Regions from separate parts of the Pantoea phytostimulans genome, predicted to be linked through region 1. Evidence: predicted binding sites of a transcription regulator. Region 1 holds the regulator's gene; each other region holds the start of a gene.
The links. Region 1 encodes PurR, which represses purine synthesis genes. Its sites were predicted from a motif close to CANGCAAACGTTTGCNTG; they were not measured.
Positions count from the first base shown of each region.

Region 2: a site for PurR is predicted at 3,957-3,974, ahead of ACF2G4_RS16005 (NCS2 family permease). Genes of this name have one in related genera too.
Region 3: a site for PurR is predicted at 3,101-3,118, ahead of purM (phosphoribosylformylglycinamidine cyclo-ligase). Genes of this name have one in related genera too.
Region 4: a site for PurR is predicted at 4,413-4,430, ahead of purH (bifunctional phosphoribosylaminoimidazolecarboxamide formyltransferase/IMP cyclohydrolase). Genes of this name have one in related genera too.

Region 1 covers NZ_CP173698.1:900,772-906,700, forward strand. Annotated here, with positions in the region: gene punC (purine nucleoside transporter PunC) at 227-1,429, opposite strand; gene punR (DNA-binding transcriptional activator PunR) at 1,537-2,442, shown strand; gene purR (HTH-type transcriptional repressor PurR) at 2,439-3,464, opposite strand; gene ACF2G4_RS04340 (YnhF family membrane protein) at 3,742-3,834, shown strand; gene ACF2G4_RS04345 (C40 family peptidase) at 3,878-4,654, opposite strand; gene ACF2G4_RS04350 (Grx4 family monothiol glutaredoxin) at 5,016-5,351, shown strand; gene rnt (ribonuclease T) at 5,388-5,929, opposite strand, start outside.
Region 2 covers NZ_CP173698.1:3,420,278-3,426,206, reverse strand. Annotated here, with positions in the region: gene ACF2G4_RS16015 (LysR family transcriptional regulator) at 1-572, shown strand, start outside; gene ACF2G4_RS16010 (Na+/H+ antiporter) at 711-2,360, opposite strand; gene ACF2G4_RS16005 (NCS2 family permease) at 2,511-3,860, opposite strand; gene ACF2G4_RS16000 (glutathione S-transferase) at 4,211-4,876, opposite strand; gene soxR (redox-sensitive transcriptional activator SoxR) at 4,917-5,402, opposite strand; gene soxS (superoxide response transcriptional regulator SoxS) at 5,503-5,928, shown strand.
Region 3 covers NZ_CP173698.1:2,047,311-2,053,239, forward strand. Annotated here, with positions in the region: gene arsC (arsenate reductase (glutaredoxin)) at 1-45, shown strand, start outside; gene hda (DnaA inactivator Hda) at 56-757, opposite strand; gene uraA (uracil permease) at 851-2,134, opposite strand; gene upp (uracil phosphoribosyltransferase) at 2,325-2,951, opposite strand; gene purM (phosphoribosylformylglycinamidine cyclo-ligase) at 3,181-4,221, shown strand; gene purN (phosphoribosylglycinamide formyltransferase) at 4,218-4,856, shown strand; gene pstB (phosphate ABC transporter ATP-binding protein PstB) at 4,896-5,663, opposite strand; gene pstA (phosphate ABC transporter permease PstA) at 5,676-5,929, opposite strand, start outside.
Region 4 covers NZ_CP173698.1:3,349,858-3,355,786, reverse strand. Annotated here, with positions in the region: rRNA gene ACF2G4_RS15705 (23S ribosomal RNA) at 1-1,923, opposite strand, end outside; tRNA gene ACF2G4_RS15700 (tRNA-Ala) at 2,132-2,207, opposite strand; tRNA gene ACF2G4_RS15695 (tRNA-Ile) at 2,255-2,331, opposite strand; rRNA gene ACF2G4_RS15690 (16S ribosomal RNA) at 2,405-3,946, opposite strand; gene purH (bifunctional phosphoribosylaminoimidazolecarboxamide formyltransferase/IMP cyclohydrolase) at 4,579-5,929, shown strand, end outside.

The DNA of each region.
Region 1 (5,929 bases):
TGCGCCTGATATCCGACGTATTACAGAGGATTGAAAAGGAACAATGTTGGTCTCTCACAATAGAAAACAGAGATATTGTGCAGACGCCATCCCAGCGACAAAGTCGCTAAAAACACTCTAATTATGTTGTTGATTTGTAGCAGATTTATTGACCCGAATGAGTATATTATCACTCGGGTCAGTATTCAATGACTTATTGTTAGGTTGCTAATTAAAATCTTTCGCCTTAGTGATTATCCTGGCAAACGGATTTTGACGAGGCAACATCAGTTTGTGCGCTCACCTGGCGTTGGATACGGTATCCCAGCAGGGCAAGCAAGATCGTCAGTGCCATAATCATTGTGGTGGTATGTAAGGCATGTTGCAAACCCGCAGAAACGGCAAGGCTGGCGGCGAAACATAATCCTAATTGCAAACAGTTTTGCAGCGCTGCCGCTTTGCCCGTTGCATGAGGAAAAGGTTGTAGGGCGCTGGAAACGACAATGGGATAAATTGCACCGTTAGCTAACGCCATGCCGCAGAACGGCAGTAGCAGCGCCGTCAGGTTATTGACACCTGCCAGTGCAACAGCAAACAGCACCAGAATGCTCACGCTGTAAATGACTAACATCCACGGCAATAGCTGCGCACCGTTAAAGCGATTGAGCAGGGCGCGACAACCAAAGCCACCGATCAAAAAGGCGATGGTTTGCGGCACATAGCTCAAGCCAATATCGGCAGGCGTTAATCCGATGTCTGCCAAAATAAAGGGCGAGCCGGTTAACCAGGCAAAAAAGCTGGCCGAGCAGGCAGCGTAAATTATGACGTTTCCGCGATAAACCGAAGAGCGAAGCAGGGTGATAAAACCGGGCTTTTGCAGATCGTTATTGGAGACTTTACGTGTGGAGGGTAAACGCAACGTCACGGCAATCAATGCAACTGCTGTGAGTGTCAAAACCAAAAAAATTGAACGCCAATGAAAATGACCGATAAGCCATGCGCCCAGCAGCGGCGCAAGCGCAGGTGAAAGTGCCACCAAAGGCATAATCGTCGCGAATACCTTATTCGCGCGCGCCTGCGGATAGCGATCAACCACTAAAGCCTGCCAACTCACCGCTGCGGCACAAACACCTACCGCCTGAATAAAGCGCAGCACCAGCATCAAAATAGTGTCAGTCACCCACAACATGCCTGCACAGCCCAAGGCAAACAGCGTCAGGCCTGCGAGTAAAACGGGCTTGCGCCCAATGCGATCAGACAGCGGTCCCCAGAAAAGCTGCGCGCAGGCGAATCCCGCAAGGAACAAGCTCATGCTGGCACTGATGATACCCGGTGACGTATTAAACGTTTGTTGCATGGCGCCGAACGCGGGGAGATACATGTCTGTTGCTAAAAAGCCCAGCATACTGAGCAGCGCAAGGTAAGGGATAAAGCTCTTATTCGATAACATCTTTTTCTCATTTTTGCAGAATGAACGCGGCAGAGTGTAAAAGGTGCGTTTAAACCTGTGAAACGTTAATATTTGCCATTGGCTGTTAAAAATTTTGAAGGCAGATTATGTGGTCAGAATATGCATTAGAAGTTGTGGATGCGGTAGCGCGCGGTGGAAGTTTTAGCGCAGCCGCACAGGAACTACACCGCGTTCCTTCTGCCATCAGCTATACGGTACGGCAGCTTGAAACCTGGTTGGCGGTTCCGCTATTTGAACGTCATCATCGCGAAGTGGTTTTAACCCCCGCAGGCGAACATTTTGTCCGCGAAGGACGCACTGTTATCAAAAAAATGCTGGCAACCCGACGTCAATGTCAACAACTGGCAAATGGCTGGCGCGGGCAGTTAAGCATCGCGGTAGACTGCATTGTTAAACCAGAACGAACGCGGCAGTTAGTGAAAGACTTTTATCGTCATTTTCCCGACATGGAATTAATCATCAGTTACGAAGTGTTTAATGGTGTGTGGGATGCCTTAGCAGACGGGCGAGTTGACGTCGCGATTGGGGCAACCCAGGCTATTCCTGTGGGCGGACGCTTCGCCTTTAAAGATATGGGCGCGCTCAACTGGCGCTGCGTAGTGATGCGTGAGCATCCTTTAACACAGGCAGAGGCATTAGATGATGACACTTTGCGCAGTTGGCCGTCGTTGGTATTAGAAGATACATCACGGGCGCTGCCGCGTCGTATGACCTGGACGCTGGACAATCAGCGACGTTTGGTCGTGCCGGAATGGCAAACAGGGTTGGATTGTGTTTTGGCGGGGTTATGCGTTGCCATGGTGCCGGGGCATCTGGCTCGCCCGTTACTCGATTCAGGTGAACTGGTTGAGCTCACGTTACCGGAAAGTTTTCCAGAAAGTCCTTGCTGCGTAAGCTGGGCGGAAGATCGCGCATCACCGGCGCTGGGTTGGTTGCTCAGCTATCTAGGTGATGCGCAAACACTTAATCAGGAATGGTTAAGTGAGGATTAACGGCGGTAATCGCGGAAAGGGCCATAACCGACTGAGCGACGCTCAATCAGTGTGGGATGAACCTCAATGGTCTGAGACTCTTCGCGTTTACTGGTAATACGATCCAACAACATATCCAACGCTTTTTCCCCCAACTCCGCTTTTGGCTGATGCACGGTAGTTAATGCGGGTGCGAAATAGCGTGCGTTGCGCACGTTGTCATAACCGATCACGGAAATATCTTGTGGGACGCGTAATCCCATTTCATCTGCGGCACAAATGGCACCCATCGCCATGATGTCACCACCACAAAAAACGGCAGTCGGTCTTTGTTTCTGCGAGAGGATTTGCTGCATCGCCTGATAACCTGACTCAGGCTCGAAGTCACCTTGTACGATCCACTCTGCGCGAGGCTGGATATTGGCTTCTTCCATGGCCTTCAGGAAACCTGCGTGACGTCCGCCACCCGTGTTGCGTTCCATTTGGCCCGGAATTGCGCCAATGTCGCGGTGTCCACGTTCGATTAAATAGCGCCCGGCAAGATAACCGCCGTGGAAGGCGTTATCGAGCACGGTGTCGGTAAAATCGCCACGCGATTCACCCCAATCCATGACCACCATGGGAATATTGCGATTTTCTTCCAGCATCTTCAGCAGATCGTCTGGATATTCGGAGCACATCACCAATAAGCCATCAACGCGTTTCTGCGCCATCATGGACAGGTAAGCGCGCTGTTTTTGCAAATCGTTATGCGCATTACCTAAAATCAGGGTGTAGCCTTTGTCAAAACAGTGATTTTCCACAGCCTCAATGATTTCAGCAAAGTAGGGCGCTTCGCTGGAGGTGGCGAGCAATCCCAGCGTTTTGGTGTGATTTACCTTCAGGCTTCGCGCCACTGCGCTCGGCGAATAATGCAGCTCCTGAATGGCTTGCCAGACCGCATTACGCGTTTCCTCTGCCACGAAACGCGTTTTATTAATGACGTGAGAGACGGTCGTTGTAGAAACTCCCGCGCGTTTCGCCACATCTTTGATTGTTGCCATGAAAAAGAGACTCCCGAGCTTATCTTAACTAGTTGATAAGCATGATGTTAAACGTTTGCGTCAACGTAGGGTTTTGCCCGCAAATATACTGCTTTTTTGCCGGTAATATGGCGTCTGTGCGGAAAAAAAAGCCAAAGGAAGACAGCGAACGGAACCGACGTTGCGCGCGTTGCGCAACAAAGGCGGGATTCTAACAAGGCTGAACGGATAAAACGAGATTTTTACTGGGCCTTATGGGAAAATGCTTTACCCACACAAACTGTGAGGCCAAGGAGAGATGATGAGTACCGAGATGAAACTGGCATTGATGACCACTGGCGGGGCATTATTGATGATCGTCGCTTTTAGCTTTACCGCTATTTTGCATTAATAAAAAAAGCCGGTTTAACCGGCTTTTTTTATGCTTAATGATTCTATCGTATGGTTTTCGGCGTCATCATTCGTCGGGCACCAATATAATGACGCTGCCAGTAATCTTCGCCTAATGCGCTGATCTGAATATCTTTGCCGGTGCGCGGCGATTGAATAAACTTCCCATCGCCTAAATAAACGCCGACGTGATCGGCGGTGCCGCGTCCATTGATGCGAAAGAATACTAAATCACCTTTCTCAAGCAATTCTCGCTTGATCGGCGCAGCATCACGCAGGTGATACATCTCATTGGCGGTACGGGGGATTTTAAACTTCAACAAATCTTTGTAGGCATACCATACAAGACCGCTGCAATCGAACCCGGTATGTGGAGAAGTACCGCCCCACTGATAAGGTTTGCCCAACTGGCCCATGAGTTTTGCCATCGCTGTCTCGCGCGCTTTTTGATAGCGCTGACGATGGGCCTTACTCATCTTAATCGTACCGAGCTCATTGGTTTCGGCTGCGATAACTTTTGATGAACGCTGGCGACCGTAATGTTTACTTGAGGATTTAAGCGTAATTTTTTTAGCGGAGGTATTATGTGCAACTAACTCGACTTTCTTCTGTTTTTTGAGTTTAAGTTTTTGAACGGAAGTCAGACGGGATTTCTTAACTGCGGTTTTTACCGGGCGTCGTTTACGCCGCTCATCTTCGCGTGCACTTTTTTTCTCTACTTTATGCTGGCTGGCCTTAACCGGCGCATGCGGTGAAGCAGATGCGACGTTAAAGAACAGCTGGGCAAAAGCCAGTATGAAAAGCGTAATGATTAGACGCATAGTCCGGTTACAGTTGAGCTGTCAGGTTAAAAACGGCCATAACAGGGTTGGAAAAATCTGATCCAGGATCAGTGCCGAGGCCATTCTAGTCCAGATGTTTTTAAAAAAGTAAGTCCTTTTTCTATTAATCTGTTAGCTGATTGAAATTGGAGCGAAAATGAGCAATTTCAGCACCTTATATCAGCGAAATTATTGCTAATTATTAATACATTAATGCGCATTAATGATATGAGAGTGTTATTTCTTATACAGCGACTTAACAAACATGGCGGTTTGACCTTCCGAAAGTAAATTCTCATTTTCAGTCCGAGGGCGAAGTCGCTACAATAAACAAACACGAAGTGACGAATTAAGGAAGGCAATTATGAGTACTGTAGAAAAAATTCAGCGCCAGATCGCAGAAAACCCGATCCTGCTGTTCATGAAAGGCTCGCCGAAACTGCCAAGCTGTGGTTTCTCTGCTCAGGCGGTTCAGGCGCTGTCAGCCTGTGGTGAGCGTTTCGCTTACGTGGATATTCTGCAGAATCCAGATATTCGTGCTGAACTGCCGAAATACGCAAACTGGCCAACTTTCCCACAGTTGTGGATTGATGGCGAACTGGTCGGCGGTTGTGACATTATCGTTGAGATGTTCCAGCGTGGCGAACTTCAATCGCTGATCAAAGAAACCGCTGAGAAGTTTAAAGAAGCGGAATAAGAAAAAGGCTGACAAATGTCGGCCTTTTTACGTTATCTATTCTGAGGCGCTTTCAGCCGCATCGCCTTCTGCAAAGGGTAAGGGCCATCCACCCAGCCGCTTCCAGCGATTAACCAATTCACAAAACAGCGTGGCAGTTTGCTCAGTATCATAAAGAGCAGAATGCGCCTGTGTACTGTCAAACTCCATGCCTGCCGCTTTACACGCTTTCGCTAAAACCGTTTGTCCCAAGACTAAACCGCTCAATGCTGCGGTATCAAAAGTAGCAAAGGGATGAAAAGGATTACGCTTGAGGTTGGCCCGTTCAGCAGCAGCGTTCATAAAGTTCAAATCAAAGGTCGCATTGTGCGCCACCATAATGGCACGGTTACAGCCGGTATCCTTGATCCCTTTGCGCACCATTTTAAAAATGGCATGCAGTGCGTCATGTTCATCGACAGCGCCACGTAGCGGGTTATGCGGGTCGATGCCGGTAAAAGCCAACGCTTCGGGATGCAACAGCGAGCCTTCAAAAGGCTCAACGTGAAAATGCAGCGTCTGGTCGAGGTGAATCCAGCCATCTTCATCCATTTTCAGCG
Region 2 (5,929 bases), 1.5 Mb from region 1:
CTTTTCGCCGTCGTTATCCTGGCGTAGCACTAAAAATTTCTGAGTTCGGTGGCTTAACCGTTCAGCAGGCCGTGCTGGCGGGCAGTTTAGATATCGCGCTTACCGCGCTACCCGTGGAGGCAGATTTACCTCTTAATACGCTGCCGCTGATGCATCATCCCCTTTGCGTGCTCCTGCCGCGCCGCGCCGAGTGGCTCAATCGCAGCCATATTGGTTTGTCCGAATTGGCAGAACACCCTTTACTGATTTTTAATGAAGAGTTTTCGCTTAATCGCCAGTTAATGCAGGCGTTTCAACGTCTCGGCATTACGCCAACGATCGCAGTGAGAAGCGGACAATGGGATTTTCTGGCTGCAATGGTACAGGCCGAAATGGGAGTAGCAATTTTGCCGGAGCCGATCTGCCAAAGGCTGGATAAGCAGTCGCTGCTATGGCTGCCGCTGGAATCAGAACTGAAGTGGAGCTTAGGGCTGATTTGGCGTGAGGGCAGCTATTTGTCTCGCAGTGCGCAAGCATGGATTGATTGCTGTCATGAACATTGGCCCGATGACGCTCCACGTCTTTCAGTGTGACCCGCCATCATTCACGCTACTGTTGCGTTGGCTTCACTTTTTCCCCGGTCACTTACCTGAGTAAGCTTCCGAGGATAAACACGCTTGCCGCCTTCCTGCAGCATGAATGATGCGGGTTATTTCATTCTCGTAAAAAACTTATTCTTCTTTCTCAATCAGTAACGCTTCCAGCAAATCGAGATCGTGCAGCAGTTTCTGCATGGTTTCGTTGGAAATCTGTTGAGTAGCACGCAAATGATAGACCTCGGCGCGTTCAGCACGCAGCGCTGTCAGACGGAATCGACGCTCCAGATTCTCGGCGAACAGCGCGTGATCGATATCATTTTTACCTTCTGCACGACGACGCAAGTTGCCAATCACGCGCAAGCTGACCTCTTTCAGCAGTTCAGGATCGATGTTCTCGGTGGTCTCATTTTCCAAACGAGACTCCATCTTCTGTAGGCTCTCAATGGCCACGCTGGCCATGACCGCGCGGGCATTTTGCAACTCACGGCGATGACTGGATTTATCGATACCATCATAGCCACGCAGCAGAATAGGCAGAATGACCACGCCAATCAGCAGCGAGAACAGAATCACACCGGTGGCGATAAACACCAGTTCATAACGGGCTGGGAACGGGTCGCCATTGCTGAGAAACAGCGGAATAGATAACACACCCGCCAGCGTAATGGCACCACGTACACCCGCGAATGAAGCAATCAGCAGCTCTTTAAACGAGTAGTTGGAGAACTCCAGCGGCTTTTTCTTCAACAGGCGCTTACTGAAGCGCTGCATGATCCATAACCAGCCGAAGCGCACCACCATCAACGAGACATAGACCAACCCGATATCTGCAAACAGCATCCACAGCTCGACATTAGGATCGGCGTTAGCCTGGTCGATGGAGGTTTGCAGAATGTCGGGCAACTGCAGGCCAAGCATCAGGAATACCATGCCGTTAAAGACGAATTCCAGCATCTGCCAGACGCTGTTAGCACGTAAGCGCATCGCCAAAGGAGCCTGACGGATGATGCCAGAGCGCGTAATGGTCATACCCGCAGCAACCGCAGCCAGGATGCCAGACACACCTAAATGTTCAGCAATCAGGTAAGAGGCGAACGGCAGCAGCAGCAGCAGAACCGTTTGTGTAGCCGGATCATCACCACTCCAGCGGCTCAGCAGGCGCAGCGATTTTCCGTAGAGCCAGCAGATTGCAACACCGGCAACCAAACCGCCTACCGCAACCTTGAGGAACTCAACGCTGGCACCGCCCCAGGTAAAGACCATTGTGCCCATGGCGACGGCAACAGCAAATTTGAGCGACACCAGACCGGATGCGTCGTTCATCAACGCTTCGCCCTGCACAATCGACATGATTTTTTTCGGGATACGCCCTTCACCGACAATACCTGAAAGTGCAACGGCATCGGTTGGTGACAGCACCGCCGCCAACGCGAAGGCGGGAATCAGTGGAATGCCGGGAACCAGCCAGTAAATCAGGTAGCCAATTCCCACCACGGTAATCAGAACCAGCACCAACGCTAATCCAATAATTTCTCGACCGTGATGCAGGAACTCGCTAATCGGTGTTTTCCATCCATCAGCAAACAGCAGCGGCGGAATGAACAGCACTAAAAACAGTTCTGGATCGAAGTCAACATGCAGGCCAAACGTTGGCCAGGCAAGCAGCGCACCGGCCGCGATCTGCACTAATGGCAGCGGTATTTGAAAAGGGAGAATGCGAGCAGCAACGCCAGAAAGCGAGACCACCAGCGTCATAATGAGAATAGTAAAAAAGATTTCCATGCTTTCCTTAAGCGCCTTAAAGTCTCTCAAGCAATGTCGTAAGCGCTAAAGTGTAAAACAAACCCAAGGTTGCTGGGATTACTACACGTGCGACAAGGGGTAAAAAAAGAGAATAATCTCGGACGCGCCCCTGCGCGCCCACTTCTACAGTCAGATCGCCCAGCCACCAGCGTAAAAAGCCACCAAGGCTACCGCAATCACCACGGTTCCTGTATTCAATTTACGCCATTCGCCAGCAAAAATGCGTCCGACTACCAGCGCAGCAAAACCGAGCATGATGCCGGTGACGATGTTGCAGGTCAGCACAATAATGACTGCCGTCAGCAGGCCAGACATCGCATCGACAAAATCAGTAAAGTCGATTTTGGCGACGTTACTCAGCATCAGCAGGCCAACGTACATCAGCGCAGGCGCTGTGGCATACGCCGGGACTAAGTATGCCAGCGGCGACATAAACAGAATCACCATGAACAGCAAACCTACCACAATTGCCGTCAGACCGGTTTTACCGCCTGCAGCCGTGCCCGCCGCAGACTCAATATAAACCGCCGCTGGCGATGCGCCGACTAAGCCAGCAAACAGACTGCTGACCGAGTCGGTGGTTAAAGCGCGACCGCCGTTGATGATCTGCCCGTCTTTATCGAGCAGATTCGCCTGGCCAGCCACTGCGCGGATGGTGCCGGTGGCATCAAATACCGCTGTCATCACCAACGCTAACACGCTAGGTAACACGACTGGCTGCAAGGCGCCCATGATATCGAGGCTAAACACCAGCGATTGACCGTTGGCATCAGCCAGGCTCGGCAGCGCAAACAAACCTTGATAACTTACCGCGGGATCGAAAATGAGCCCTAATACCGAAATGGCAATAATGGTCAGCAAAATGCCGCCCGGCACCTTACGCTTTTCAAGACCAATAATCGCACCCAATCCCAACAGTGACATCATGACCGGGAAAGAGTTGAAATGACCCAGCGCTACCGGCAAACCCGGAGCCGGGTTTTTTACCACTAAACCTACGCCATCCGCCGCGATCAGCAGCAAAAACAGCCCGATGCCGACGCCGGTACCGTGCGCAACGCCCATCGGGAGATTGCGCAAAATCCATGAACGGATACCGGTCACGGAAATCAGCGTAAACAATACGCCCATCAGGAATACCGCACCGAGCGCGACCGGCACGCTGATTTGCTGCCCCAGCACCAGACTAAAGGCGGTAAAGGCGGTTAACGAAATGGCGCAGCCAATCGCCATCGGCAGGTTAGCCCACAAGCCCATAATGATGGAGCCAAAGCTGGCAACCAGACAGGTCGCGACGAACACAGCGGTTGGCGAGAAGCCCGCTTTGCCCAGCATACCTGGCACGACAATCACCGAATAAACCATGGCTAAAAACGTGGTTAGCCCCGCCAGAATTTCCTGGCGAACGCTGCTGCCACGAACAGAAATTGAGAACCAGGCGTCCAGTTTTCCACTGGCCGGTCGTGATTCGTTTGACATAATTGAGCCTCAAAGAGTTTTTGTTGTGTAGATCGCTCTGCGACCGCCGCCCTGAAATCCCTGGGTAAGTTGTTTGCGCCAAACAGCGTCAAACAGAAGGCAAACGTTTACCTTGCCGCAGATAAGTGACCCTTCAAAGATGGGCAAATAAAAAGGCAAACGATTATCCGGCGTTTGCTGGCACATTTTCAACTGCTTGATGGTCATTAATCAGGATAAAGATTTCACTGGATCGCGTATGACGTAGACTTGCTCTGTTGCGTAACACGCGTTTCGCTTTGAAGTTGCAGGATTTTATGAAGAGGATAAGAGGTTGCGCAACGGCAAGCATTACGCAACAAAAAAAGGATTCAGCCTTGCAGGTTAATGTCGCCGCCCTGCTGAATGGCGCGTTGCCAGGCGGCGCGCTGTTTCACCGTTTCCAGCCACTTTTGCGTCGCGGGCATCTGCTGCAAACCGGCACGCTGATTCAGTGCCAAAAGCGGGAAACTCATTTGAATATCCGCGATGCTGAAACGCTTGCCTGCAAACCACGGATGCGCGACGAGATGGTTTTCAATCATTTGCATGTGCGGCTTCAGCTGTTTATCAAGAAAGGCTTTTTGTACGCCTTTACCAAACATGCCGCCAATCGGCCGCAATAGCCAAGGCACCGGCGCTTGCCCGAGTCGAGCAAAAATCAATTTCATTACCAGCAATGGCATCAATGAACCTTCGGCATAGTGCAGCCAGTAACGAGATTGCAGCGCCTCTTCCTCATCAGTGAGTTTCAGTCGATATTCGGCATCATATTTATTTTCGAGATATTCGAGGATGGCACCCGATTCGGCAACCACGCGATTTTCGTCAGTAATGATTGGCGATTTACCCAAAGGGTGAATTTTTTTCAGCGCCTCAGGCGCAAGCATGGTGGATTCGCGCTGATAGCGTTTGATCTGATAAGGCATTTCCAGCTCTTCGAGCAGCCATAACACGCGATGCGAGCGCGAATGCTCAAGATGGTGAACGGTGATCATCGTGATTCCCTGTTAGGTGATTATCAGCCAAGTATAGACATCACTCCCGCCCTGACAGTTTGTCATCCTGCTCGGGATCAAGCAGTACCGCCCCCGAACCTTGCTCTCCCAACCGATCGCCTGGATTGCGTAGTGGGCAGTCACGCATCGAAAGACAACCGCAGCCGATGCAACCATCCAGATCGTTGCGTAAGCGGGTCAATGTTTCGATACGTTTATCCAGTTCCTCACGCCAGTGTTGCGTCAGTGCATCCCATTCGTGGGTCGACATACGTTTATTAGCAGGGATATGTTCGAGACTGTCGCTCACCGTCGCCAGAGGAATACCAATGCGCTGGGCAATCTTGATTATCGCCACACGTCGCAGCACGTCTCGGCTATAACGGCGCTGGTTGCCGCCGTTGCGTGTGCTGAAGATAAGCCCTTTGTTTTCATAAAAATGCAGCGCAGAAACAGCAACGCCGCTGCGTCGTGCGACTTCGCCCGGCGTCAAAACCGGTTTTGGGTAGTTGCGATCTTTTTTCATTTGGACCTTTACCTCAAGTTAACTTGAGGAATTATACTCGCTTCCCATCAGAACAACGAATTCCTATACCGCATTGAATTATCACCAGAAGGATGAGGCTATGATGCAAGAAGAGATCATTCACTCCCTGACACACTGGATTGACCAAAATCTGGACAAGAGTTTGTCTATTGATGAAGTCGCAGCAAAATCAGGTTATTCGAAATGGCATCTGCAGCGTATGTTCCGTACCGTGACGAAACAAACGCTGGGTGGATATATTCGTGAACGTCGCCTGACCTTAGCGGCTGAAGCGTTGAGCCTGACGCAACGTCCCGTATTTGATATCGCGATGCAATATGGCTACGACTCACAGCAAACTTTTTCACGCGTATTCCGTCGTCAGTTTTCACAAACGCCAACCGCTTATCGCCACACCATGCGTCGTCAGGCCATTCAGCGCCCTCGCCTGCTGAGCTTTGATTGCAGCGAAAGCATGGCCAGCTTTACCCAACGAACCACGGGCGAATGCTGTCCCGTTAGCTAAA
Region 3 (5,929 bases), 1.1 Mb from region 1:
GCGCGGCTGGGTCGACCACCGGAAGCGGTGCTCGACATTCTTTAAAAACGGAGTGTTAAAGGCCGAGCGTCTCTTTAACGAAAGGAATGGTCAGCTTGCGCTGTGCACTGATGGAGGCGCGATCAAGCCGATCCAGCGTTTCAAACAGCGTTCGCATTTCACGATCGAGACGCTTGAGCAGGAAGCGTCCCACATCTTCCGGCAGTTCGAATCCACGCAAACCGGCGCGCAATTGCAGCGCTTGCAGCTTGTCTTCATCAGAAAGCGGCTGTAAACGGTAGATTTGTCCCCAATCGAGGCGCGAAGCCAGATCGGGTAAATGTAGATTGAGTTGTCGCGGTGGGCGATCGCCGGTGATCAATAAACGCGTATTACCGGTTTCCAGAATGCGGTTATAGAGATCAAAGATCGCCATTTCCCATTCAGCTTCACCTGCAATGCATTCAATATTATCGATACAGACCAGCGCCAACTGTTCCATGCCGTCTAAGACTTCCGGTACAAACCAGGTGCGTTTATCCAGCGGAACGTAGCCAACCGCTTCACCACGCGCAGACATTTCAGCGCACGCGGCGTGCAGCAAATGACTGCGTCCTCCGCCTTCGCGTGACCAGAAATAGAGATAGCTGCCATGATGTTGAGTGAGAGCACCCTTTAACGCAGCAATCAGCGACGGGTTTTCCCCTGGCCAGAAGCTGGCAAAGGTTTCGTCGTCAGGTAAATAAAGTGGCAATGATAATTGTGCCGGCGTGTTCAGAAGCACCTCAGCAAGCGAACAAGCTAAAAACCGGGGAAGTCTACCACAGTTTTTAAAAAGAGATGAATGAGGCTTCCCTGCCCCGCTTTGGTCTTAATGGCCGCTTTTTTCTTCGGCGTCCAGCACCACTTCTTCCGGTCGCAGTAGTGAGATGACGCGGAAAATCAACGCCAGCCCAACACCAACCAGCGTCGCTAATGCCATGCCTTTCAACTCAGCCGCGCCGATGTGCACTTTCGCGCCGCTCACGCCAATGATCAGAATCACCGAGGTGAGGATCAAGTTTTGCGCTTTGTTGTAATCCACTTTGGATTCGATCAACACGCGGATACCTGAAGCACCGATAACACCATAAAGCAGTAACGATACGCCGCCCATTACCGGTACTGGCACTGCCTGAATCGCTGCCGCAAGTTTGCCAACGCATGAGAGCAAGATGGCAAAGATAGCTGCGCCGCCAATGACCCATGTGCTGTAAACACGCGTAATCGCCATCACGCCGATGTTTTCGCCATAAGTAGTGTTAGGCGTAGAACCAAAGAAGCCGGAAATCATGGTCGATAAACCGTTGGCGAACATTGAACGGTGTAAACCGGGATCGCGGATCAAATCCTTTTTCACGATATTCGCTGTCACCACCAGATGCCCAACGTGCTCAGCAATGACCACCAGCGCAGCCGGTAGAATTGTCAGCATCGCCACCCATTCGAATCGTGGGGTATAAAAGGTCGGCAACGCAAACCATGGCGCGTTGTAAACGCTGGTCCAGTCGACAATGCCCATAAAAAAGGAGAGCGCGTAGCCCACCAGCACACCCACCAGAATCGGGATAATGGCGAGAAAACCGCGAAACAGCACCGAACCAAAAACCGTGACGGCCAGCGTAACCAAGGAGATGATTACCGTCTTGCTGTCTGGCGAACTGCCTTCAGCAGGTAACAATCCCGCCATATTCGCCGCTACGCCCGCCAGCTCAAGGCCGATGACCGCAACAATAGCGCCCATGGCTGCGGGCGGAAACATCACATCGAGCCAGCCGGTTCCTGCTTTTTTGACGATCAACGCCACCAGGCAGAATAACAGGCCACACAGAATAAAACCGCCAAGCGCCACTTCATAACCCAACGGTAACAGCAGCAGCACCGGTGAAATAAAAGCAAAGCTCGATCCTAAATAGGCGGGGATTTTACCTTTACAGATGAACAGATAAATCAGCGTGCCAATACCATTGAACAGCAACACCGTAGCCGGGTTGATGTGAAACAAAATAGGCACCAAAACCGTTGCGCCAAACATGGCGAACAGATGTTGCAGGCTGAGTGGAATAGTTTGCAGTAGCGGCGGTCGTTCGCTAACGCCAATGGCGCGACGTGTCATCAGTAATCCCCTGTCTCCTGTATACCGCGCATTGCCGTTGCGATGGCTGCTCTCGCTCACCCGACCCACTTACTTAAGTAAGCTCAACGGTTTGAGATCGTTTGCCGCCTTGCTGCAGCGCGAGATATTTGGAGATGATGTTGTTTTATTTTTGCCAAAAAAAAGCCGACTCTCTCGCCGGCTGCTTTCTTTATTTGGTTCCGAAAATCTTGTCTCCGGCATCGCCGAGTCCAGGAATGATATATCCCTTTTCGTTTAATCCCTGATCGATAGACGCGGTGTACAGCTCAACATCAGGATGCGCTTTTTCCAGTGCGGCAATCCCTTCTGGTGCGGCGACCAAGACCAACACCTTGATGCTGCTACAGCCCGCTTTCTTTAACAGGTCGATGGTGGCAATCATCGAACCGCCGGTGGCGAGCATGGGATCAACCACCAGTGCCAGACGCTCTTCAATATTAGAAACCAGCTTCTGGAAATACGGCACTGGCTCCAGCGTCTCTTCATCACGGTAGACACCCACTACGCTGATACGCGCGCTCGGAACATGCTCTAGCACGCCTTCCATCATACCGAGGCCGGCACGCAGAATTGGCACTACGGTAATTTTTTTACCTTTGATTTGATCGACTTGCACCGGGCCATTCCAGCCCTCAATGGTCACGCTTTCGGTTTCCAAATCTGCGGTGGCTTCGTAGGTCAGCAAGCTGCCTACTTCCGAGGCCAACTCGCGGAAACGCTTCGTGCTGATATCGTGCTCACGCATCAAGCCCAGTTTATGTTTGACCAGCGGGTGTTTGACTTCCACGATCTTCATTGGTGTTCTCCCGGAATGAGTTGAGCTAAAAAAAAATCGCGGGATTATACCGCCTTTTCTTGTTTGCGCCATATGCCCTTGCGCAAAGAGGAAAGTTTTACCGCAATAAAATAAGGATTGATTAAAATCGCATGGCGCGCAATCTGAGACTCGCAAACGTTTGCCTGCGCTGTTAGAATTGCCGCGCTTTATTTTAACCACCAACCGCAACTCGCGTGGGGACCTCGCAGTGACCGACAAGACCTCTCTCAGCTATAAAGACGCCGGTGTTGATATTGATGCTGGTAACGCTCTGGTTGACCGTATTAAAGGCGTAGTGAAAAAGACTCGTCGCCCGGAAGTAATGGGTGGATTGGGCGGTTTCGGTGCGCTTTGTGCGCTGCCGCAAAAATACCGTGAACCCGTGCTGGTCTCCGGCACCGATGGCGTAGGTACCAAGCTGCGTCTGGCGATGGATCTCAAGCGCCACGATGCTATCGGCATTGATCTGGTTGCAATGTGCGTTAATGATCTGATTGTGCAAGGCGCTGAGCCGCTGTTCTTCCTGGATTACTACGCGACCGGCAAGCTGGATGTGGAAACCGCATCTGCCGTGATCACCGGTATCGCCGAAGGCTGTCTGCAATCGGGTTGTGCGCTGGTTGGCGGTGAAACCGCTGAAATGCCAGGCATGTATCACGGAGAAGACTACGACGTTGCGGGTTTCTGCGTCGGCGTGGTTGAGAAGTCCGAAATAATTGACGGCAGCAAAGTGCAAGATGGCGATGTGCTGGTTGCGCTGGGCTCTAGCGGTCCGCACTCCAATGGTTACTCGCTGGTGCGCAAGATTCTTGAAGTCAGCAACACCGATCCGCTGGTTGAACAGCTGGATGGCAAACCGCTGGCTGACCACCTGCTCGAACCGACCCGCATCTACGTGAAAAATATCCTCAGCCTGATCGAGCAGATTGACGTGCATGCTATCTGTCACCTGACCGGTGGCGGCTTCTGGGAAAACATTCCTCGCGTGTTGCCTGACAATACGCAAGCGGTGATTGACGAGAAGAGCTGGCAGTGGCCTTCTGTGTTCACCTGGATGCAGCAGGCGGGTAACGTTAGCCGTCACGAAATGTACCGCACCTTTAACTGCGGTGTGGGCATGCTGATTGCGCTGAGCCCAGCTGATGCTGACAAAGCGGTTGAACTGATGAGCGCAGCCGGTGAGAAAGCGTGGAAAATCGGTGTGATTAACGCCTCTGACTCTGAAGAGCGTGTGGTTATTAACGGATGAAAAAACTGGTTGTGCTGATTTCCGGTAACGGAAGTAATCTTCAGTCCCTCCTTGACGCCTGCGCAAGCGGGCGTGTTCACGGCAGTGTCGCTGCCGTGTTCAGCAACAAAGCCTCTGCCTTTGGTTTAGTACGGGCTAAAGAAGCCGGCGTGCCGACACATGCGTTAGCCGCCAGCGACTTCGCCGATCGTGAAGCTTTTGATCGCCAGCTGATGACAGAGATCGATGCTTACGCACCCGATCTGGTGGTGTTAGCCGGCTACATGCGTATTTTAAGCAGCGCTTTTGTGGCGCGTTATCACGATCGCCTGCTGAACATTCACCCTTCCCTTCTGCCGAAATATCCCGGCCTGCATACGCATCGTCAGGCGCTGGAAAATGGTGATGCCGAGCACGGTACGTCAGTGCATTTCGTTACTGATGAACTGGATGGCGGCCCGGTTATTTTGCAAGCCAAAGTGCCGGTGTTTGCTGAAGACAGTGAGCAAGAGATTACGCAACGCGTTCAGCATCAGGAACACGCCATTTATCCGCTGGTGATTAACTGGTTTATCGAAGGACGATTGACGATGCGCGACGGAAAAGCCTGGCTGGATGGCGAACAGCTTCCGCCACAAGGGCACGCCCACGAATGATTTTCCAAGGAGAAGCCCAGGCTTCTCCTTTTGGTTTCCTCAACCGTAGCGCCCGGTAATGTAATCTTCCGTGCGACGCTCTTTCGGCGTAGTGAAAATCCGATCGGTTTCATCAAACTCTACTAATGCGCCGTTGTGCATAAAGGCTGTGTAATCAGATACGCGCGAAGCCTGCTGCATGTTGTGTGTTACCAACACCAGCGTGAAGTGCTGCTTTAGCGTGGTCATCAGCTCTTCAATCACCAACGTGGAGATCGGGTCCAGCGCGGAAGTCGGTTCATCCAGCAACAACACTTCTGGCTCGATAGCAATCGCCCGGGCAATCACCAATCGCTGCTGCTGACCGGTAGAAAGCTTTAGCGCATTTTGGCCCAGCTGATCTTTCACTTCACTCCACAGTGCCGCCGCTCGCAGCGCGCGTTCGCAGGCTTCATTCAACACGCGCTTATCGCGCACGCCCTGCAAGCGCAAGCCATACACCACGTTTTCATAGATCGATTTAGGGAAAGGATTAGGCCGCTGAAACACCATGCCGACCCGCCGACGTAAGGCAGAAAGATCCTGGTTAGGATTCATAATCGCCCATTGGTCGAGCAAGATTTCGCCCTCAATTCGGCAGTTATCGATCACATCATTCATGCGGTTGAAGCAGCGCAGCAGCGTTGATTTACCGCAGCCAGAGGGACCAATCAGCGCGGTGATGCGATTTTTAGGCACCTGCAGCGAGATATCTTGCAGCGCCTGGCGCTCGCCGTACCACAGCGAAAGATGGTTTACACGCAGCGCAATGTCAGTTTCGGGCGTCATAGTTATAGCCTGTTATTGAGTCATAAGGCGATAGCGCTCACGCAGACGGTGACGCAGGCCCATTGCCAGCAGATTTAGCGACAGAATGATCAGCACCAGCAGCAGTGCGGTAGCAAACACTACTGGCCGATCGGCTTCGATGTTTGGACTTTGAAACGCTAAATCGTAAATCTGAAAACCGAGGTGCATGAACTTGCGGTCAAGATGCAGATAGGGGAAAACAGCATCTACCGGCAGTTCAGGCACCATTTTTACGACGCCCACCA
Region 4 (5,929 bases), 1.5 Mb from region 1:
GTTATAGTTACGGCCGCCGTTTACCGGGGCTTCGATCAAGAGCTTCTCCTTGCGGATAACCCCATCAATTAACCTTCCGGCACCGGGCAGGCGTCACACCGTATACGTCCACTTTCGTGTTTGCACAGTGCTGTGTTTTTAATAAACAGTTGCAGCCAGCTGGTATCTTCGACTGGCTTCAGCTCCGGGAGCAAGTCCCTTCACCTACGCGCCAGCGTGCCTTCTCCCGAAGTTACGGCACCATTTTGCCTAGTTCCTTCACCCGAGTTCTCTCAAGCGCCTTGGTATTCTCTACCTGACCACCTGTGTCGGTTTGGGGTACGATTTTGTGTTACCTGATGCTTAGAGGCTTTTCCTGGAAGCAGGGTATCAGTTACTTCAGCACCGTAGTGCCTCGTCGTCACGCCTCAGCCTTGAGGCCGTCCGGATTTACCTGGACTGCCAGCCTACACGCTTAAACCGGGACAACCGTCGCCCGGCTAACCTAACCTTCTCCGTCCCCCCTTCGCAGTAACACCAAGTACAGGAATATTAACCTGTTTCCCATCGACTACGCCTTTCGGCCTCGCCTTAGGGGTCGACTCACCCTGCTCCGATTAACGTTGAACAGGAACCCTTGGTCTTCCGGCGAGCGGGCTTTTCACCCGCTTTATCGTTACTTATGTCAGCATTCGCACTTCTGATACCTCCAGCAGACCTCACAGTCCACCTTCGACGGCTTACAGAACGCTCCCCTACCCAACAGCGCTTACGCGCCGCTGCCGCAGCTTCGGTGCATGGTTTAGCCCCGTTACATCTTCCGCGCAGGCCGACTCGACCAGTGAGCTATTACGCTTTCTTTAAATGATGGCTGCTTCTAAGCCAACATCCTGGCTGTCTGTGCCTTCCCACATCGTTTCCCACTTAACCATGACTTTGGGACCTTAGCTGGCGGTCTGGGTTGTTTCCCTCTTCACGACGGACGTTAGCACCCGCCGTGTGTCTCCCGTGATAACATTCTCCGGTATTCGTAGTTTGCATCGGGTTGGTAAGCCGGGATGGCCCCCTAGCCGAAACAGTGCTCTACCCCCGGAGATGAGTTCACGAGGCGCTACCTAAATAGCTTTCGGGGAGAACCAGCTATCTCCCGGTTTGATTGGCCTTTCACCCCCAGCCACAAGTCATCCGCTAATTTTTCAACATTAGTCGGTTCGGTCCTCCAGTTAGTGTTACCCAACCTTCAACCTGCCCATGGCTAGATCACCGGGTTTCGGGTCTATACCCTGCAACTTAACGCCCAGTTAAGACTCGGTTTCCCTGCGGCTCCCCTATACGGTTAACCTTGCTACAGAATATAAGTCGCTGACCCATTATACAAAAGGTACGCAGTCACCCCATAAAAGAGGCTCCCACTGCTTGTACGTACACGGTTTCAGGTTCTGTTTCACTCCCCTCGCCGGGGTTCTTTTCGCCTTTCCCTCACGGTACTGGTTCACTATCGGTCAGTCAGGAGTATTTAGCCTTGGAGGATGGTCCCCCCATATTCAGACAGGATACCACGTGTCCCGCCTTACTCATCGAGCTCACAGCTTGTGCACTTTTGTGTACGGGACTATCACCCTGTACCGTCGGACTTTCCAGACCGTTCCACTAATGCACAAGCTGATTCAGGCTCTGGGCTGCTCCCCGTTCGCTCGCCGCTACTGGGGGAATCTCGGTTGATTTCTTTTCCTCTGGGTACTTAGATGTTTCAGTTCCCCAGGTTCGCCTCGCAACACTATGTATTCATGTTGCGATGATGCACTGAGTGCACCGGGTTTCCCCATTCGGACATCGACGGCTGTAGCGGTTCATATCACCTTACCGTCGCTTTACGCAGATTAGCACGTCCTTCATCGCCTCTGACTGCCAGGGCATCCACCGTGTACGCTTAGTCGCTTAACCTCACAACCCACAGGCGTTTTGCAACGCTGCGTGCTGTAAGCATTTGAGAGACTCGAACGCGTCGCCTGTGCACCCCTTATTACGGAGGGATGCGGCGCGCGTCGTTTCAATTTTCAGCTTGTTCCGGATTGTTAAAGAGCAGTAAAACTTCGCAATGCACTCGAAAATGCATTCTGAAGTTTTGTTTGGGTATCAACGGGGGAGTTGATGGTGGAGCTAAGCGGGATCGAACCGCTGACCTCCTGCGTGCAAGGCAGGCGCTCTCCCAGCTGAGCTATAGCCCCAAAAGTCTGGTAAAACCCGTCGACCAGTGATCCTGACGAACAGGATTTGGTAGGCCTGAGTGGACTTGAACCACCGACCTCACCCTTATCAGGGGTGCGCTCTAACCACCTGAGCTACAAGCCTGCCGGGGTTTTACTGCTTCTTTACTTTTCTATCAGACAATCTGTGTGAGCACTTCGCGGGAGGTATCTTCAGGTAAGGAGGTGATCCAACCGCAGGTTCCCCTACGGTTACCTTGTTACGACTTCACCCCAGTCATGAATCACAAAGTGGTAAGCGCCCTCCCGAAGGTTAAGCTACCTACTTCTTTTGCAACCCACTCCCATGGTGTGACGGGCGGTGTGTACAAGGCCCGGGAACGTATTCACCGTGGCATTCTGATCCACGATTACTAGCGATTCCGACTTCACGGAGTCGAGTTGCAGACTCCGATCCGGACTACGACGCACTTTGTGAGGTCCGCTTGCTCTCGCGAGGTCGCTTCTCTTTGTATGCGCCATTGTAGCACGTGTGTAGCCCTACTCGTAAGGGCCATGATGACTTGACGTCATCCCCACCTTCCTCCGGTTTATCACCGGCAGTCTCCTTTGAGTTCCCGACCGAATCGCTGGCAACAAAGGATAAGGGTTGCGCTCGTTGCGGGACTTAACCCAACATTTCACAACACGAGCTGACGACAGCCATGCAGCACCTGTCTCAGAGTTCCCGAAGGCACCAAAGCATCTCTGCTAAGTTCTCTGGATGTCAAGAGTAGGTAAGGTTCTTCGCGTTGCATCGAATTAAACCACATGCTCCACCGCTTGTGCGGGCCCCCGTCAATTCATTTGAGTTTTAACCTTGCGGCCGTACTCCCCAGGCGGTCGACTTAACGCGTTAGCTCCGGAAGCCACGCCTCAAGGGCACAACCTCCAAGTCGACATCGTTTACGGCGTGGACTACCAGGGTATCTAATCCTGTTTGCTCCCCACGCTTTCGCACCTGAGCGTCAGTCTTCGTCCAGGGGGCCGCCTTCGCCACCGGTATTCCTCCAGATCTCTACGCATTTCACCGCTACACCTGGAATTCTACCCCCCTCTACGAGACTCAAGCCTGCCAGTTTCAAATGCAGTTCCCGGGTTGAGCCCGGGGATTTCACATCTGACTTAACAGACCGCCTGCGTGCGCTTTACGCCCAGTAATTCCGATTAACGCTTGCACCCTCCGTATTACCGCGGCTGCTGGCACGGAGTTAGCCGGTGCTTCTTCTGCGGGTAACGTCAATCGACGCGGTTATTAACCGCATCGCCTTCCTCCCCGCTGAAAGTACTTTACAACCCGAAGGCCTTCTTCATACACGCGGCATGGCTGCATCAGGCTTGCGCCCATTGTGCAATATTCCCCACTGCTGCCTCCCGTAGGAGTCTGGACCGTGTCTCAGTTCCAGTGTGGCTGGTCATCCTCTCAGACCAGCTAGGGATCGTCGCCTAGGTGGGCCATTACCCCGCCTACTAGCTAATCCCATCTGGGCACATCCGATGGTGTGAGGCCCGAAGGTCCCCCACTTTGGTCTTGCGACGTTATGCGGTATTAGCTACCGTTTCCAGTAGTTATCCCCCTCCATCGGGCAGTTTCCCAGACATTACTCACCCGTCCGCCACTCGTCACCCAGAGAGCAAGCTCTCCTGTGCTACCGTCCGACTTGCATGTGTTAGGCCTGCCGCCAGCGTTCAATCTGAGCCATGATCAAACTCTTCAATTTAAGTTTGATTTGCTTAAACAAGTTAAGCGGTGCTCATCTGTAAAACGTCATAATGAATTTCATTATGTGTTCACTCGTGAGGCTTGATATTTTTTACGTCCGGAGACGCTGATATCCATCCTGCGAGTGCCCACACAGATTGTCTGATAAATTGTTAAAGAGCAGTGCGAACAGCGGCTTAGCCGGTCTGTCGCGAGGGGCGTATAATACGCTTTCCCTCCTCAGAGTCAACCTCTTTTTCAGAAGCTTTTCTCCGTCGACTCAGTCTCCTGAATCTCTCAACCCGTCAGCCCGTTGCCGGTGTGCCGTGTTGATGGATGCGCATTATAGGGAGTTGTTCGGCATCCGCAACCGTTAAATTCAACAAAAACAACCGTTCGCTGCATTCCACAGCAAAACCCCGCCTTATACGCAGTTACACACAAAGTTATCCACATTATTCGGCGTGATAAATTTAGGCGAGCATCACGCAAACGTTTTCGCTACAATGCCGCCGACGTAACGGACGCCCCTTTTCGGGGCGTTACCTGAAGTTTTCGTGCTTTCTTTTCTTTATATATAGAGAGAAGAGCACGCTAAGCTTGATGTAACGCTCTTATTTACGCGAAACAAAGCCAAGGGATAAAACCACCATGCAACAACGTCGTCCTGTACGCCGCGCTCTTCTCAGTGTTTCTGATAAAGCCGGTATCCTCGAATTTGCTCAGGCACTCTCTCAACGCGGTGTTGAACTGCTTTCTACAGGTGGCACAGCTCGCCTACTCGCTGACGCGGGGCTATCTGTCACAGAAGTGTCTGACTACACCGGTTTCCCGGAAATGATGGATGGACGCGTCAAAACGCTGCACCCGAAAGTACATGGCGGTATTTTGGGTCGTCGCGGTCAGGACGATGACATCATGGCGCAGCACGCTATCAGCCCAATCGACATGGTGGTCGTTAACCTCTATCCCTTCGCTCAAACTGTCGCGCGTGAAGGTTGCTCTCTTGAAGACGCCGTAGAAAACATTGATATCGGCGGCCCGACAATGGTGCGCTCTGCGGCTAAAAACCATAAAGATGTGGCGATTGTAGTGAAGAGCAGTGACTACGAGGCGATCATTGCCGAGCTGGATGCCAACGAAAACTCTCTGAAGCTAGAAACCCGCTTTGATCTTGCGATCAAAGCTTTCGAGCATACCGCTGCCTACGACAGCATGATTGCCAACTACTTCGGTAGCCTGGTTCCTGCTTATCATGGCGGAAGCAATGAGCCTGCGGGACGCTTCCCACGTACTTTGAATCTTAACTTTATCAAGAAGCAGGATATGCGTTATGGCGAAAACAGCCATCAGGACGCTGCCTTCTATATAGAGGAGAATGTGCAGGAAGCTTCTGTCGCCACTGCGCAGCAGGTTCAGGGCAAAGCACTTTCTTACAACAACATTGCTGATACTGATGCTGCGTTAGAGTGCGTCAAAGAATTCAGCGAACCTGCCTGCGTTATCGTCAAGCATGCAAACCCTTGCGGTGTGGCCGTCGGCGAATCCATTCTCGCTGCTTATGAGCGCGCCTACAAAACCGATCCTACTTCTGCTTTCGGCGGCATCATTGCCTTTAACCGTGAGTTAGATGAAGCCACCGCCCAGGCAATCATCAGTCGCCAGTTCGTTGAAGTGATCATTGCTCCTTCCGCAAGCGAAGCCGCATTGAAGATAACGGCCAGCAAGCAAAACGTGCGTGTTTTAGTTTGCGGACAGTGGCAAGAACGGACAAAAGGCTTGGATTTCAAACGTGTCAATGGCGGTTTGTTGGTGCAGGACCGCGATTTAGGTATGGTCGAAGCCAGTCAGCTTCGCGTAGTCAGCAAACGCCAGCCAACTGAGCAAGAATTGCGTGATGCACTGTTCTGCTGGAAAGTGGCGAAATTTGTTAAATCGAATGCGATTGTCTATGCACGCGACAATATGACCATCGGTATTGGTGCCGGTCAAATGAGCCGCG